DNA from 2 places in the Geobacillus sp. Manikaran-105 genome. Region 2 is predicted to be linked to the other one. Evidence: predicted binding sites of a transcription regulator. Region 2 holds the regulator's gene; the other holds the start of a gene.
What was found. Region 2 encodes NrdR, which represses ribonucleotide reductase genes. Its sites were predicted from a motif close to AACACNATATATNGTGTT; they were not measured.

Region 1: a site for NrdR is predicted at 5,895-5,912, ahead of CV945_RS03100 (vitamin B12-dependent ribonucleotide reductase). Genes of this name have one in related genera too.

Annotation. Positions count from the first base shown of each region.
Region 1 is NZ_PIJG01000006.1:14,128-21,510, reverse strand. It holds gene CV945_RS03140 (DUF1385 domain-containing protein) at 1-619, shown strand, start outside; gene CV945_RS03135 (SA1362 family protein) at 640-996, shown strand; partial or broken gene CV945_RS03130 (patatin-like phospholipase family protein) at 1,118-1,285, opposite strand; gene mntR (transcriptional regulator MntR) at 1,373-1,798, opposite strand; partial or broken gene CV945_RS03120 (spore photoproduct lyase family protein) at 1,926-2,054, opposite strand; gene CV945_RS03115 (DUF2332 family protein) at 2,141-2,335, opposite strand; gene CV945_RS03110 (hypothetical protein) at 2,391-2,768, shown strand; partial or broken gene CV945_RS03105 (spore gernimation protein) at 2,813-3,094, opposite strand; gene CV945_RS03100 (vitamin B12-dependent ribonucleotide reductase) at 3,195-5,768, opposite strand; gene CV945_RS03095 (lipoate--protein ligase family protein) at 6,022-6,861, opposite strand; gene CV945_RS03090 (rhodanese-like domain-containing protein) at 7,011-7,383, shown strand, end outside.
Region 2 is NZ_PIJG01000011.1:2,299-9,681, forward strand. It holds T-box leader at 1-108, opposite strand, end outside; gene ytxC (putative sporulation protein YtxC) at 155-1,030, opposite strand; gene dnaI (primosomal protein DnaI) at 1,301-2,233, opposite strand; gene CV945_RS05000 (replication initiation and membrane attachment family protein) at 2,245-3,636, opposite strand; gene nrdR (transcriptional regulator NrdR) at 3,742-4,203, opposite strand; gene CV945_RS05010 (hypothetical protein) at 4,271-4,669, opposite strand; gene speD (adenosylmethionine decarboxylase) at 4,797-5,171, opposite strand; gene CV945_RS05020 (glyceraldehyde-3-phosphate dehydrogenase) at 5,472-6,500, opposite strand; gene coaE (dephospho-CoA kinase) at 6,617-7,222, opposite strand; gene mutM (DNA-formamidopyrimidine glycosylase) at 7,251-7,383, opposite strand, start outside.

The DNA.
Region 1 (7,383 bases), on a different contig from region 2:
CGCCGCCGCGATCGGCGTGCTCTCGTTTTTGTTCGCCAAAACGGTGTTCACGCTCATCCCAGCGTTGCTCGCCGCCGCTTTCAAGCCGCTCATCCCGGGAAAAACGGGGCAAATTTTGCTTGAAGGGGCTTTTAAGCTCGCCTTATTGCTCGGCTACATTTACTTTATTTCCTTGACGCCGCTTGTAAAACGCGTCTTTCAATACCACGGGGCGGAACATAAAGTGATCAACGCCTATGAAGCGGGCTGGCCGCTCACTGTCGAACATGTCCAACGCGCCTCGCGCCTTCACTACCGGTGCGGCAGCAGCTTCATTTTATTTACCGTCATCGTCGGCTTGTTTCTGTATTTGTTCGTGCCGACCGATCCGCTTTGGCTGCGGATTGTGAACCGGCTCGCCTTAATTCCGGTCGTGCTCGGCGTTTCGTTTGAGGTGCTGCAGTTTACAAATAAATGGAGGGACATTCCGTTGCTGCGCTGGCTGGGCTATCCCGGTCTATGGCTGCAGCGGCTGACGACAAAAGAGCCGGACGACGACCAAGTGGAAGTGGCCATCGCTTCGTTCCAGCAGCTTCTTCGTTTAGAGGCGGAAGCGGAAGCGAAAAAAGCGGTGCAGTAATCGTAAAGGGGGTGGATTCATTGCGGCGCAGGGCTGTTCACCCGCTCGCCGGACTTATGATTTTGCTTGGGACGCTTGGCATTGTGTATACCCTTTTTGCCCATCCGACGGTGCTGTTTCGCCAGCTGTTGTTTGTTGCGCTGTTTGCAGCCGCGATTTATCTCTTTTACCGTTTCGTCTACCAACGCCGCACTAACAAAGAACGATTGTCGTATCTAAAAGCGGTGCGGCAGTCGAAAAAACTTCATCCCCGCTCCGCGCGCAAGCAGCCGAAGCCGGCGAAACTAAAACGGCCGTTGAAAAAGCGAACGGCGACTCCGCATTTGACCGTCATCGAGGGCAAAAAAGGCAAAAAAAAGAATCGGGCTTCCTTTTAGCTTGATTCTTTTTTGTTTTGGGCGCTCAAAACGCCCACCGCCGCAAAAACTGCCGCGCCCGCTCGCGCCCATAGTCAATGAGACGCCGGCGCGCTTCCAGGTCGATGGAAAACTCGGTCGCAATCTCACGGGCGGTGTATCCAGCCGCCAGCAGCGCAGCAAGCAGCGCCCCGGCGCTCGTCCCGGCAAGCCGCTTCCAGCGCAGCCCTTTTTCTTCAATGGCCTCATACGCCCCCAGCAACGCAAACCCTTTCACTCCGCCGCCGGAAAAGACGAGATCAATGTTCATCGCCGCCTCCCCTTTCTCGCTGTTTATATATATGTAAGAGAAAGAAAAGGCGTTTAGTACGAAAAACAAAAAAGAGCAAGCAGTCGCTTACTCCCCTTGCTCATTGCGCTTTTGCACGTCGCGCAGCGCCTCAAGACGGCGTTCGTCCTCTTGAAAATATTGCACCAAATCGCCAATCCGGTCGATGGCGTTCCAACTCAAATGGTGTTCAATCCCTTCCACATCGCGGTAAATGTTTTCTTCGTTGACGCCAATGAGGCGAAGAAACTGCTCAAGCAGCTCATGGCGGTACACAAGCCGTTGGCCGATTTTTTTTCCTTTCGGCGTCAAGACAAGGCCGCGGTACTTTTCATACACCAAATATTCATCTTTATCGAGCTTTTGCACCATTTTCGTCACTGAAGAAGGGTGAACGGACAACGCTTCCGCGATGTCCGAAACGCGGGCATAGCCTTTTTCTTCAATCAACATGTAAATTTGCTCAATATAATCTTCCATGCTCGGTGTCGGCAACGTTTGTCCCCTCCTGCAACGTTTGCCTGCCGCCAGCAAATCCCCCGGCCTATACCGTCACTCCGATGCGTCGGCCCTTTTGGCAGACAAAAATAGCAATCATTTCTATTGTACCATAAAAGGGGCATTACGTAAAATACTGCACCTCAGCCGCCGGGAAAAAGCGGGCAATGTACGAACGCATCGTTTCCTCCAGCTCCTGCGCCTCCTCGTCACGATACACGTATTTGCCGATGCCGTACCGCCCCCACTTATAGTTGTCCATATTTTGATGTTAGTATGGTTCAAGGTTGGAGGGAAATCGTATGCTTCTTTTGCTTGGCACCATTTTTCATGGAAAGTTCATTGCCCCTCATTTGATATGTTCATCTCCCAGCGAAACCAACGACCATGCCCATCGGTTTCAGCCACGATTTGCCGATATTCTCGGCCGTCAATCATGCCATCCAGATGCAATTTCCGATCCCACATGTTGTTATACACATGGAACAAATCCCGTTGGCGGCCGATTTCGCGAAGCTGCTCAAGATTTGCCATGACAGCTCATGAACGCAATGATACAATAAAACTAAACTGAAAGGAGGGATGCAGAATGTCTCACGAGCTTGTCGAATTGCTTCGCTCAGTGCTGAAAGAGGAGTTGCAGCCGATTCATGAACGCCTCGACCGCCTAGAAGCCGGACAGCAACGCCTCGAAGAACGACAACAGCGCCTCGAAGAACGACAACAGCGCCTCGAAGAACAGCAACAACGCCTCGAGGAAAAGTTGGGCCATTTCATTATCGAGACGCGCAGCCATTTCAAAAAAATCGAGGACGAGCTGGCTGAGCATCGGCGCATGTTCGAGATATTGTCACATGATTGGCGCAACGCGAACATTGCGATTGAATATTTAAACCATAAGATCGGCCAGCACGATCTGGAAATTTATCAGCTAAAAAAGCGGCTCGAACTCCAAGAAACAAAATAAAAGCGCATGCCCGATGACCGGCGCATACGCTCTAACTGCTTAGCTTACCCACGCTTGCGAATGCGGAAATTGTCTTCCAACAGCACCCAGTTTTCCGGATACGGATACCCGAGCACCCAGTAGCTGATTCCGCGCAATCCGTATTCTTTCACCAAGTCAAATTTCGCCAACGCGCTGCGGGCGTCCTCAAACCACACTTCATGTTGTCGCCCTTGTTCATCTGTATAGCGGTAAAACGGCGAAGCCGCCGCCGCATCGTATTGGATGGACGCCCCGTAGCGAATGGCGCGCTCTAGCGCCTCTTTCGGACTGAACGTTTCCGCCTTTTACCACTATATTTTGGCTTTTGCCTTTTATGTAAAAAAAAAACGCCGGTTCCTCTACGGAAACCAGCGTTTCATCCATCCAAACCCATCCGTATCACCATTACAGGCCGCACTTCAGCTGGGCGCCGCAGTTCGTGCACGTGTTGCAGCCGCCGATCTCTTCAACCGTTCCTTCGCGGCAAATCGGGCAAATGTTGCCGATTTCGGAGCCGATCGTCACATCGGTGGCGCGCACATCTTGAATCGTATCGACAAGCACGACGGCGCGTTTCGTTTCTTTTTCCTCTTGTTCTTCTGGAAGCAGTTCTAGCTGTTCTTCGATCCGGTTTTCTTCCGCTTTCAACGTCAACACTTGCGCATCGCGGCTGCCGTCGACGTAGACGGTGCCGCCTTTCGCGCCGCCGCGCCATAAACGCTCGTACACTTTTTGCACTTGCTCGACGGTGTAGCCTCTCGGCGCGTTGACCGTTTTCGACAAGCTCGAGTCGACCCAGCGCTGAATGATGCATTGCACATCGGCGTGCGCTTCCGGCGGCAAGTCCATCGCCGTCACAAACCAAGGCGGCAAATGGTTCGGGTCGGCTTCCGGATGTTTGTCCAAATATTCTTGCACGATGTCTGCTTTCACTTCGATAAATTTGCCCAAGCGCCCGCTCCGGTAGTACGAGAACGAGAAGTACGGCTCCAGCCCGGTTGACACGCCGACCATCGTCCCCGTCGATCCCGTCGGCGCCACCGTCAGCAAGTGCGAGTTGCGGATGCCGTATTTCAAAATATCTTGGCGAATGTCATCCGGCATCCGTTTCATGTAACCGGTGTTGATGAACGCTTCGCGCAGCTTTTGCGTTTCTTCTTCCGTTTCGCCGACCAAAAACGGGAAGCTGCCTTTTTCTTTCGCCAGCTCGATCGAGGCCCGGTAAGCGGTCGTGGCGATCGTGCGGAACAGCTCATCGACAAGCTGGTTTCCTTCCTCAGAGCCGTACGCTTTTTCGCAGTAAATGAGCAAGTCTGCAAGCCCCATGACGCCAAGGCCGATGCGGCGCTCGCCGAGCGCTTGTTTTTTGTTTTCCTCAAGGAAGTACGGCGTGGCGTCAATGACGTTGTCTTGCATCCGCACCCCGATTTCGACCGTGCGTTTCAGTTTTTCGTAGTCAATGACCTTCCGTTCTTTGTCCACCATGTTCGCCAAGTTAATGGCGGCCAGATTGCACACCGAATACGGTGCCAACGGTTGTTCCCCGCACGGGTTGGTCGCAACGACTTTTTGCCCGTACGCGCGGGCGTTCGTCATTTCGTTGGCGTTGTCGATGAAGAAAATGCCCGGCTCGGCTGAATACGTCGCGCAAATGTTGATCAGCTTCCACAGTTCGCGGGCGCGGATTTTCCGGTAGACGCGGACGCGATAGCCCATTTTCTCCCATTCGCGTACATCGCCGATTTCATGCCATTTTTCATTGTAAATGCGCATTTCTTCTTCAGAATACGTTTCTACGTCCGGGAAGCGCAGCTCGTATTCTTCGTCCTTTTCGACCGCTTCCATGAATTCTTTCGTCAAGCAGACGGAAATGTTCGCACCGGTCAAAAAGTCCGGGTTGTGCACCGTGTATGTACCGCCGGTGCGCAGTTTTTCTTCAGCGTCTTTGATAATTTCCTCTGTGAAGCCGCCGTAGTCAGGCGCGTTTTTGTACCGGACGATCGCTTCGTACATCGCCCGCTCCCGCTCGGTGAGCGGCGTGAATTTCAGTTTGTCGCGCGCTGCTTTTTTGATGCCCTCGTCTTCCATATTTTCAAGCAGGTAGCGCAAAATGCGCGGGTTTTGCATTTTCGAGACGATGAATTCGATAATGTCCGGGTGCCAGTCGGCCAGCATAATCATTTGGGCGCCGCGGCGGGAGCCACCTTGCTCGACAAGGTGGGTCAGCTTCGCAATGTCGTCAAGCCATGAGACCGACCCGGACGATTTGCCGTTCACCCCGCGCGCAAGCGTATGGCGCGGCCGCAATGTCGAGCCGTTCGTCCCAACGCCGCCGCCGCGGCTCATAATTTCCATCACCTGCTTCCGATGTTCGGAAATGCCTTCGCGCGAATCTTTCACAAACGGCATCACATAGCAGTTGAAATACGTCACTTCCTTGCCTGAACCCGCCCCATACAACACGCGGCCGGCCGGAACAAAATTCAAGCTGGCGAGCTCTTGATAAAACTTTTCGAACCACTCTTTCCGCTTTTCTTCGGTCTTTTCCACCGCCGCCAGCCCGGTCGCATTGCGCTTGGCGATTTGCTCATAGAAAATCTCGAGCGGCTTGTCGATAATGTCGAGCGATCGAAGGACAATGCCGGTTTCCGCCTCCTCGCCTTCGAGCACGTGCCGGTATTCGTCTTCAATCAACACGCGCGCTTTTTTCGCCTCCCAGTCAATATCGACGATAAAACCGAGACCGCGGGCTGGGAATTTCGGGTCCTCCTTGATCGTCAACACAACGAAATCGCCCGGTGTGAGCGTCAGCTTCTCCGTATCTTTGAATGAATACCGGTCAAGCATGACCAAACGGGATACGCCTTTATGGGTGATGTGCATATCCGGCGTAATCGGATGCACTTGCGGAAATAGGCGGATATCCTCGTTCAGCTTGTCAATATTGATCTTCATTTTTTCGGATGACGCCACCGTCATTCTCCTATCTCTCCTCTTTTATATAATTATATAATCTCTCATGTTTTTGCCAATGTTGCCCTGTCTTCTCTACCTTACCATATCAAACAGAAAAAAACAATATATAGTATGATTTTTTATGAAAATCATACTATATATTGTGATTTAGAACAGATCATTTCGTTTTTGTCAAGCAAAAAAAGACAAAAAACGGCGAAAAACGGACCAGCCATGCCGTTTTTGCCAAAACAGGAGCGATGTTCCATATTGCCGCCTAACGCTTAAAGTTCCATTCATCGCTTTCGTATTTCGTCCGCGCCAGCTCTTCGACGTATGCCAACTCTTCGGCGGTGAGCGTGTACGGTTCCAATACGATGTTCAATCCTTTTTCAAATCCTTTGTAAAACGCCTCTTTCGCTTCCTCGATCGTCACCGTGCGGCTCGTCAACTCATTGATCGCGACGGCTTTCTTTTTAAAATCGCGCTGCAGACGCTCTTTCACCCGCTCGTTTGGATATTTAAACAAGCTGAACAGCAAGTCTTCGTCCAAATCGAGCAAAATCGAACCATGCTGCAAAATGACGCCTTTTTGCCGCGTTTGCGCGCTGCCGGCGATTTTCCGCCCCTCAACGACAAGTTCGTACCACGACGGTGCGTCAAAGCAAACAGCCGAGCGCGGGCTGCGCAAATCCGCTTTTTCTTCTTCTGTTTTCGGCACGGCGAAATACGCGTCAAGCCCAAGGAAGCGAAATCCTTCCAAAATGCCCTGGGAGATGACGCGATACGCTTCCGTCACCGTCTGCGGCATCGCGGGATGCGATTCGGAGACGATGACGCTGTAGGTCAACTCTTTGTCATGAAGAACGCCGCGCCCGCCAGTCGGGCGGCGGACAAAGCCGAGGCCGTTCCGTTTCACCGCGTCTAAATCAATTTCTTTCTCCACTTTTTGAAAATAGCCGATCGACAACGTCGGCGGATTCCAGCCGTAAAAGCGGACCGTCGGCGGAATTTTTCCTTCGCTGTGCCACTCTAAGAGCGCCTCATCAAGCGCCATATTAAACGACGGCGAGCCCTCGCCGGAGTCAATAAAGCGCCATACTTCCTTTTTAGCCATCGTTCCACCTTCTTTTCAGAATCACCTTTACTAGTTTAGCAAACAACGCCGGCCAAGGGAAGAAAAATGGCATCGCGAAAACACTTTGCTTCCGAGCGGCAACTCTATATAATAGGAAATAGCGGACAAAGCGAAAGGAGGCATGACGGGTGGAAGCATTGCTCATTATTCTCGGCGCAATCATCGTGTATTCCGTCATTACGTACTTCTGGCAGAAGAGAATTGTCAAAGCATTGACAGAGGAAGAGTTCCGCGCCGGTTATCGAAAAGCGCAACTCGTCGACGTCCGCGAACCGGATGAGTTTGCGGCTGGACATATTTTAGGGGCGCGCAACATCCCGCTGACCCAACTGCGCATGCGCATGAAAGAATTGCGCAAAGACCAGCCGATTTATTTATATTGCCAAAACGGGCTGCGCAGCGGGCGGGCCGCACAAATGCTTTACCGGAAAGGGTATCGCGATTTGTACCATTTAAAAGGCGGATTTAAAACGTGGACCGGGAAAGTGAAGAAAAAAGCGT
Region 2 (7,383 bases):
GCAGCTCTGAGGGGGTAAGCGCATTTTTCGTGTTAGGAAGGTTCCAGCCGCCGCCTTCCCTCTCTGGAAACCGTAAAAATGCACCCATATCCTCGTCATCGCTTGTCTATGCGGTTATTCATGTACGATATTATAGCGGAACCGAAAAGAAAAATCAAGATTCTTCCCCATTTCCGGCGCTGGCGACAAACAAGCGGGAAAAATCAGCGCGGCGGCGGAGGCGAAGCCGCTCTTGAAACACGTTTTGCAGCGTCTGCACCATGCCGTCATCCGGGTGGTCGGTATACAGCTCAATTTCCGCCGGAGCAAGCGAGACAAGCGGCGCGAGCACCGAAGAATCGATATACATCGGCTGGCTGACGACGAGATGGCGGTCGATCAGCTGTTTCACTTCCGCCGCCGACAGCTCGCGGCGGTGGCGGTCGTAAAACACGAAGTGCGGCGGGTCGTGCACCAAATACAGGCGCGGCCATTGCGGCGTCCGGCCAACCAGGCATTCGCGCAGCATTTGCACGAAAGTTTGATACTCTTGCTCCAATTTGTACTCGTCAATCGCGAGCCCGACATAATGTTCAAGCCGCTCGATGTACGGCTTCAGCCGAAAGGTGACAAACGACGAAAACGAGAAGGACAGCCCGTCGCGCAAAAACGAAGCGAACGCCTCGCGCAGCAGCGCCATGCGCGAAGCAGCAAACTCCGCCCCTTTCTGATAATCGCGCCGTTCACCGTCCAAAAACGAATGGGCGAGCGCCAAAATTTGCTGCTGTTCCTCGCGGTCGCGAAAATAAAAGACACCGGAAATGATCGACAACAACAGCCGGTCTTCGAGGACAGACTGCACAAATGCAGTCATGGCTGGTATGATATACGTCTCGAGCACGTGCTTCTCGTCGCCGTATATGTAAACCGCCACGGTCTTGTTTCCGTCGTAAGCGGCGTGAAACAGCGGACAGGCATCCCGTTTCCGTTCATTCAGCAGCCAAAACAGTTTCTCCGCCTCGCTTGCCTTGTCAAAATGGATTTCGATCACCCGCTGTCCCCCCTTCTCCGAGATCAACGCTTGGTTTATATATATGGGGACAACCAGCTGTTTAGACTAAAAAAGCGCAAAACGTCCAACGTTTCCCGCCTACAGGGCTGCGGCGGACGGAGCGCACAGACATTCGCAACGGGTTCATTCGCCAAGATGCCCCGCTCCTTGGCGGCTGGCGGAGAATGCATCCTTTCCGCCCCAGCGCAGAAAAACGGCGCCCCCTTGCGTCAGGGGACGCCTTAAGCGCGCCGTTTGACCGCTTATCCATCATTCGCGGCGGTTTGGCCCGGTAATTTCAACCGGGTGCGCGAGTGAGCGGATCCGCTCCATAATGCGGGCGGCTTTCACTTTTTCTTCCTCGCCGCGCTGCGAATACGTCAAATGGTGGGCGAGCTGCTTCATATCAAAGTTGGAGGTGAAAAAGGTCGGCAAATTTTCAAACATCCGGTATTGCAAAATTGGGCCGAGCACATCGTCGCGCACCCAGCTCGACATCGCCTCCGCTCCAAGGTCATCGAGCATGAGCACCGGCACTTTTTTCACATAATCGAGCTTTTCGTTCATCGTCTGATCTTGCAATGAATGCTTCAGCTCGCGAAACAGCTCCGGCACATAGACGATGAGCGACGGAATGTTCCGTTTCGCCAGTTCATTGGCGATCGCCCCGAGCAAATACGTTTTGCCGACGCCGAACGACCCGTACAAGTACAATCCTTTCATTTTTTTCCCCGGCTCGTACTCCGTCACGAACTTCTCTGCAAACTGGATGGCTTTAATGCGCCCATCGTCGCTAAGATCCACATCCGACAGCGAAGCTTGCAAAATTTCCCGCGGCACGAACATGCTTTGAATGAGCGCTTCCTGCCTTCTCCGTTCATCATCTTGCACTTTTTTTGGACAGCGGTCGTATTCAACGTCAATTCGCCCGCCGGCGACCACCAAGTTCGGATGATACCCCGGCAGCATATTTGGGCATTGCTCGAGCCCTGGGCACTGGCGGCAATGGCCATGTTGCTCGATAAATTCGTACAGCTTCATTAAACTTCGGTCCACCGCATCGCGCGACAGCTGCTGCTCGTGCGCCTGCAAAAACGGCTGCACGTCCGGATGCGTCAAAATATAGCGCCGCATTTGTTCATAGCGCCGCCGGAACCCTTCGTTTCCGAACAGCCGCTGCAACAGTTGATTTACTCGTTCCATCGCCTTTACACCTACGATCCATCACGGTATTTTTTCAGCCGTTCCTCGAGCTCTTTGCGCGCCTGTTCCACATCAAAGTCGTCATCATCCGGCTGGCTGTAATCCATGTTCAGCCAGTCGGGGACGATTTCGGTGCGCACGACTTTGCGCACTGTCCGCGTCCCTTTTTCTTTTTCATTCGCCCAGTTTTGGTACGTCTTTGCTTCCTCTTTAGCCAGCTCCATCGCCTCTTTGACGGTGCGCACCTTTTTGCGCGCCCAATGGCTGGCGATTTTCTCGACATATTTTTTCGATAGTTTCATATTCGTCCGCAGCATGACGTAATAAATCAGCACATTGACGACGCCCGGAAGAAGCTGCTGTTGAAACATAATATCTTCGATCAATTGCAAATCGGCGAGCGACGGCTCCGCTCCCCCGGAAATTTCCTTCAGAAGCTGGCGCGGGGAGATCGTCTCGAGCTGCTTCATCAACGCCTCCTCTTTTGTGCGCGGCTCGATGTGTTCCATCGTCCGGTAAGCGAGCGGCTGCACCCGTTCGACAAGGCGCGGGGCGGCGCCGCCGTGCTCGAGCTCATACCACTCCCGGGCCGCCCGGCGCAGGGCGTCAATGTCAATCTCGTATGCCGGATCGATGACGCCGAGGACAATTTTTTGCATTTCCAGCGGCGGGATGCCGTACAAAAATGCCAACTTTTTGATCGCTTCTTTCACTTTCGCGGTTACGGCCCGGCGCGGCACCATCTGTTTCGACAAGCCGGCAAAAAACAGCTCAAAATCAAACACGCCGTCATCGAGCGCATACGACGCCTCGTCCCGCCCCATGTGCACTTTTCCATCCGGCGGCTCGAGCTCGCGCCCGGCCTCTTCATTGAATCCCGCGACGATTTGTTCAGCATGAACGGACGAAAATACGTCCGAAAACGCGCGCGTCACCCGGGTGAACTTTGTCTCATCCACAGCCGGGCAGGCAAAACAGTCATTCAGCTGGGCAAACATATGACGGCCGACTTGCCGGTACAAAAAGACGCCGAGCATTTCGTCGCGGAAAAATTGATCCGGCGCCAGCGGTGGGCGCAGCTCATACACAAACTGCTTCGGCTCTTCCGCCTCGGGGGCGTGGACGTACGTATTCAGCAGCCCGATGCCTTCGAGCTTCAGCCGCTCGCTGTAAATGTCCGGCAGGCCGCACTGCATGAGCGCCATAAGCCGATGGTGGGTCGCTTCCCGGCCGCCAAGCAGCTCGAGCTCCCCCCAAAGCGTCATATATAAGGCGAGCGCACGATGGCCGATCAGCGGCTGATACAGCATAGTCAACACTTTTCGGTCCGCATCGTGCAGCGCAGTGCGGCTTTGCACCATATACCGATCAACGGCCAACAACTCTTTCCAATGGTGTGGCATCGCTCCGACCTTCCATTCTGCCATATTCGTTTCCATCCACCTCTCGCCTTCCCGGCCGAAAAATAAGCTGAAAAAAGGGCCTGCCGCATTCCCGCCCGTGCCCTTTTACCGTTGTCCTTTTTTAATCAGCTCTTTTAGCTCTTCGATAAATACGTTGATATCTTTAAACTGCCGATAGACGGAAGCGAAGCGGACATAGGCCACCTCATCGATGCGCGACAGCCGCTCCATGACCATTTCGCCGATCGTTTCGCTTTTTACTTCCGATACGCCTTGGCTGCGCAGCTCGCGCTCGATTTCCTGCGTCACTTTTTCCAATTGCTCAAGCGCCACCGGCCGTTTTTCACACGCTTTGATCAAACCGCGCAAAATTTTTTCCCGGCTGAACTCCTCGCGCGTCCCTTCTTTTTTGACGACAATCAGCGGCGGTTCCTCGACCCGCTCAAACGTCGTAAATCGATAGTGGCATTGTTCGCACTCGCGCCGGCGGCGAATCGAGCGGCCTTCTTCGGCCGGGCGCGAGTCAAGCACGCGCGTGCCTTGGTGATGGCATGACGGACATCGCATAACATCCACTCCGTTCCTCTTCTTATCTTCTATCATACCGGAATGGCAGAGGGCAGACAAGCCATAGTCAGCTATTGAGGCCAGAACCAATATACGGCAGGCGGCCGTCAAGCTTCCGGTATAACTCAAGGATGACCGCCCGGCTGCGACCAAAATCAAACGGCAAGAACTTTGTCTCGGTCGTCACCGAAAAGTCCACCGCCGTTTCAAACGGGCGGACGGAAATGACGGTGGCGACGATAAACAGCTTGGGGCCGCGCCGCGTTTGGGCGCAAAGCTCGCCGCGCTCTTCGGAAACGGAAAGCAGCTCGGCGTCAGGCAGCGAAGCGAGCAGCTCTTTCACCGCGTCGATGACAGCGCGGTGGGCCGCTTTGTAGTAATGGCTCCGGAGCTCGGCGTCCTCATGGTTTTCCCGCGTTTCGCAATGGTTCGTCAACGCATACTTCAACTTTTTCCACATGCTCATAGCCACGTCTCCCTAATCGTTCTTTTTTTTTCACCATCATACCATGATTTTGGCCGCCATGGCACCGCCGAAAGCGTAAAAAAAGGAGCGTCCTGTTTACGCTCCTTTTGCTTCCGTTGTTATGGAATTACAGCGCGTGCGCCTTTTTCACTTCAATCGGGCGCATGCCGCGCGGCAGCTCAATCGTTTCCCGCGTTTGCGCGCCAAGCTTTTCGGCGATGTAATCCGCGGCGATGGTCGGGTCTAAATGGCCGCATGTATACACATCAATGCTGGCATAGCCGTGTTCCGGAAACGTATGAATCGTTAAATGGGATTCGGAAATAATGACGACCCCGCTTACGCCTTGCGGAGCGAATTTATGGAATGCGACTTCGCGAATTTCCGCTCCCGACTTTAATGCGGCGTCTACAAACGTTTTTTCAATAAAGTCCATATCGTTCAGTTTGTCAAAGTCGCATCCCCAAAGTTCCGAGATAACGTGACGACCCATCGTATCCATGCGCAAGTCCCCCTTTTAACCAATTTTCTCAAATAAAAAACAGATTTGTAGGTTGCAAAATGGCATGTATAACTACCACGGGGGAAAGTTAGTCCTAAGAGGTCCTAACCCTTTAAGTAGTCACATTACCTTTGCCGTTAAGAAGTTCACGAAACATAGTATACTTTGTTTAGGGGGTTTTTGCAACAGGCTTTTTTAATTTTTTCGCATGCCAAAAGGAAAAAGCGCCCACACCGCCACACGGGCGGATCGGACGCTTTGCGCATCTTTTCACGATTGCGAGATTGGAAGAAAAACTGCTTAAGCGCTCACATGAAGACGCTCATTCATTTTGGCGGCGACAAGGCTGGCCAAGTCGACGACGCGGCACGAATAGCCCCACTCGTTGTCGTACCAGGCGAGCACTTTCACTTTCCGGCCGTCAATCACCATTGTCGACAAACCGTCAATGATCGCCGAATGCGGGTTCGTGTTGAAATCAATCGACACAAGCGGCTCCATCGTGAAATCCAAAATGCCTTTCAGCGGACCATTGGCTGCGCGGAGAAGAGCTTCGTTCACTTCCTCGACCGTCACATCCCGCTTGACGTCAACGACCAAATCGACAAGCGACACGTTCGGCGTCGGAACGCGCAACGCCATGCCATGAAGCTTTCCTTTTAAATGCGGCAGCACCAGCCCGAGCGCCTTCGCGGCTCCCGTCGTCGTCGGGATGATCGACTGGGCGCATGAACGGGCGCGGCGCAAATCTTTATGCGGATTGTCGATGTTTTTTTGATCGTTCGTATAAGCATGAACGGTTGTCATCAGGCCGTTTTCAATTCCGAACGCTTCATCAAGCACTTTCACGACCGGGGCGAGGCAGTTCGTCGTGCACGAAGCGTTGGAAATGATAAAATGACGGTCAATATCCAACATCTGTTCATTGACGCCGACGACAATCGTCACATCCTCATTTTTGCCCGGAGCGGTTAAAATGACGCGTTTCGCCCCAGCATCCAAGTGAAGGCTTGCCTTTTCGCGGGCGTTAAATTTGCCGGTCGCTTCAATCACAATATCAATATCAAGCTCTTTCCACGGCAATTGTTGCGGATCGCGCGAGTTCAGCAATTTCACCTTTTTGCCGTTGACAAGCAATCCGTCTTCCAAAGCGGCGACATCGCCGTCGAATTTGCCGTGGTTGGAGTCGTATTTCACCAAATGGGCTAACGTTTCCGGCGGATAGCTGGCATTCACCGCCACAATTTCAAGGTCGGGAGAATTGATGGCTCTCCGGAATACCATCCGTCCAATTCGTCCGAATCCGTTAATCGCCACTTTCGCCTTCATTCACCTTGTTCCCCTCTCATATATGTTATACTATTTATTTTCATCCGCATAAATAGTATATCATATTTTTATGAAATGTGGAGAACAAAATCAATAAAACGCAGCAAAAAAGACGCCTATTTTCCCAAGGCGTCCCATTGATGCAAAATGGCCAGCAACTGCCGGCGTGTCTCTTCGATCGTCCCGTTGTTGTCAATCACCGCATCGGCCCGTTTCACTTTTTCCGCCATCGGCCACTGGGAGCGGATGCGGGCGAGCGCTTCCTCTTCGGTGAAACCGTTGCGCGCCATGAGCCGGCGGAGCTGAACGTCATCGTCGACGTACACGACAAGCACTTTATCCACCCAATGAGTCAGCCCGCTTTCAAATAACAGCGGAATATCTAGGACGACGGTCTTCGCTCCGGAGCGGATGTGCGCTTCTTTTTCAGCCAGCATTTTTTTCCGCACCGCTGGGTGAACGATGGCGTTGAGCACTTTCCGCTGTTGTTCGTCGTTAAAGACGATCGCCCCGAGTTTGGCTCGGTCGATTTCGCCGTCCGCCCGCAAAATGCCCGGACCGAATGCAGCGACGATTTGCCGGTACGCCTCCTCCCCCGGGCGGACGACGGCGCGCGCCGCCTCATCCGCATCGATGACCGGAAGGCCGAGCTCGCGCATCATCGCGCTGACCGTGCTTTTGCCGCTCGCAATTCCACCGGTTAATCCGATCGTGAATGCCATTCGGCACCCCTCCTTTTTTGTCTGCTGCCTAGCGTTGGCAACGCGGGCAATAATGCGTGCCGCGGCCGGCGACAACCATTTTCTCAATCGGGGCGCCGCACCGTTTGCACGGCTCCCCTTTGCGGCCGTATACGAACAGGCGATGCTGGAACGTTCCGGCT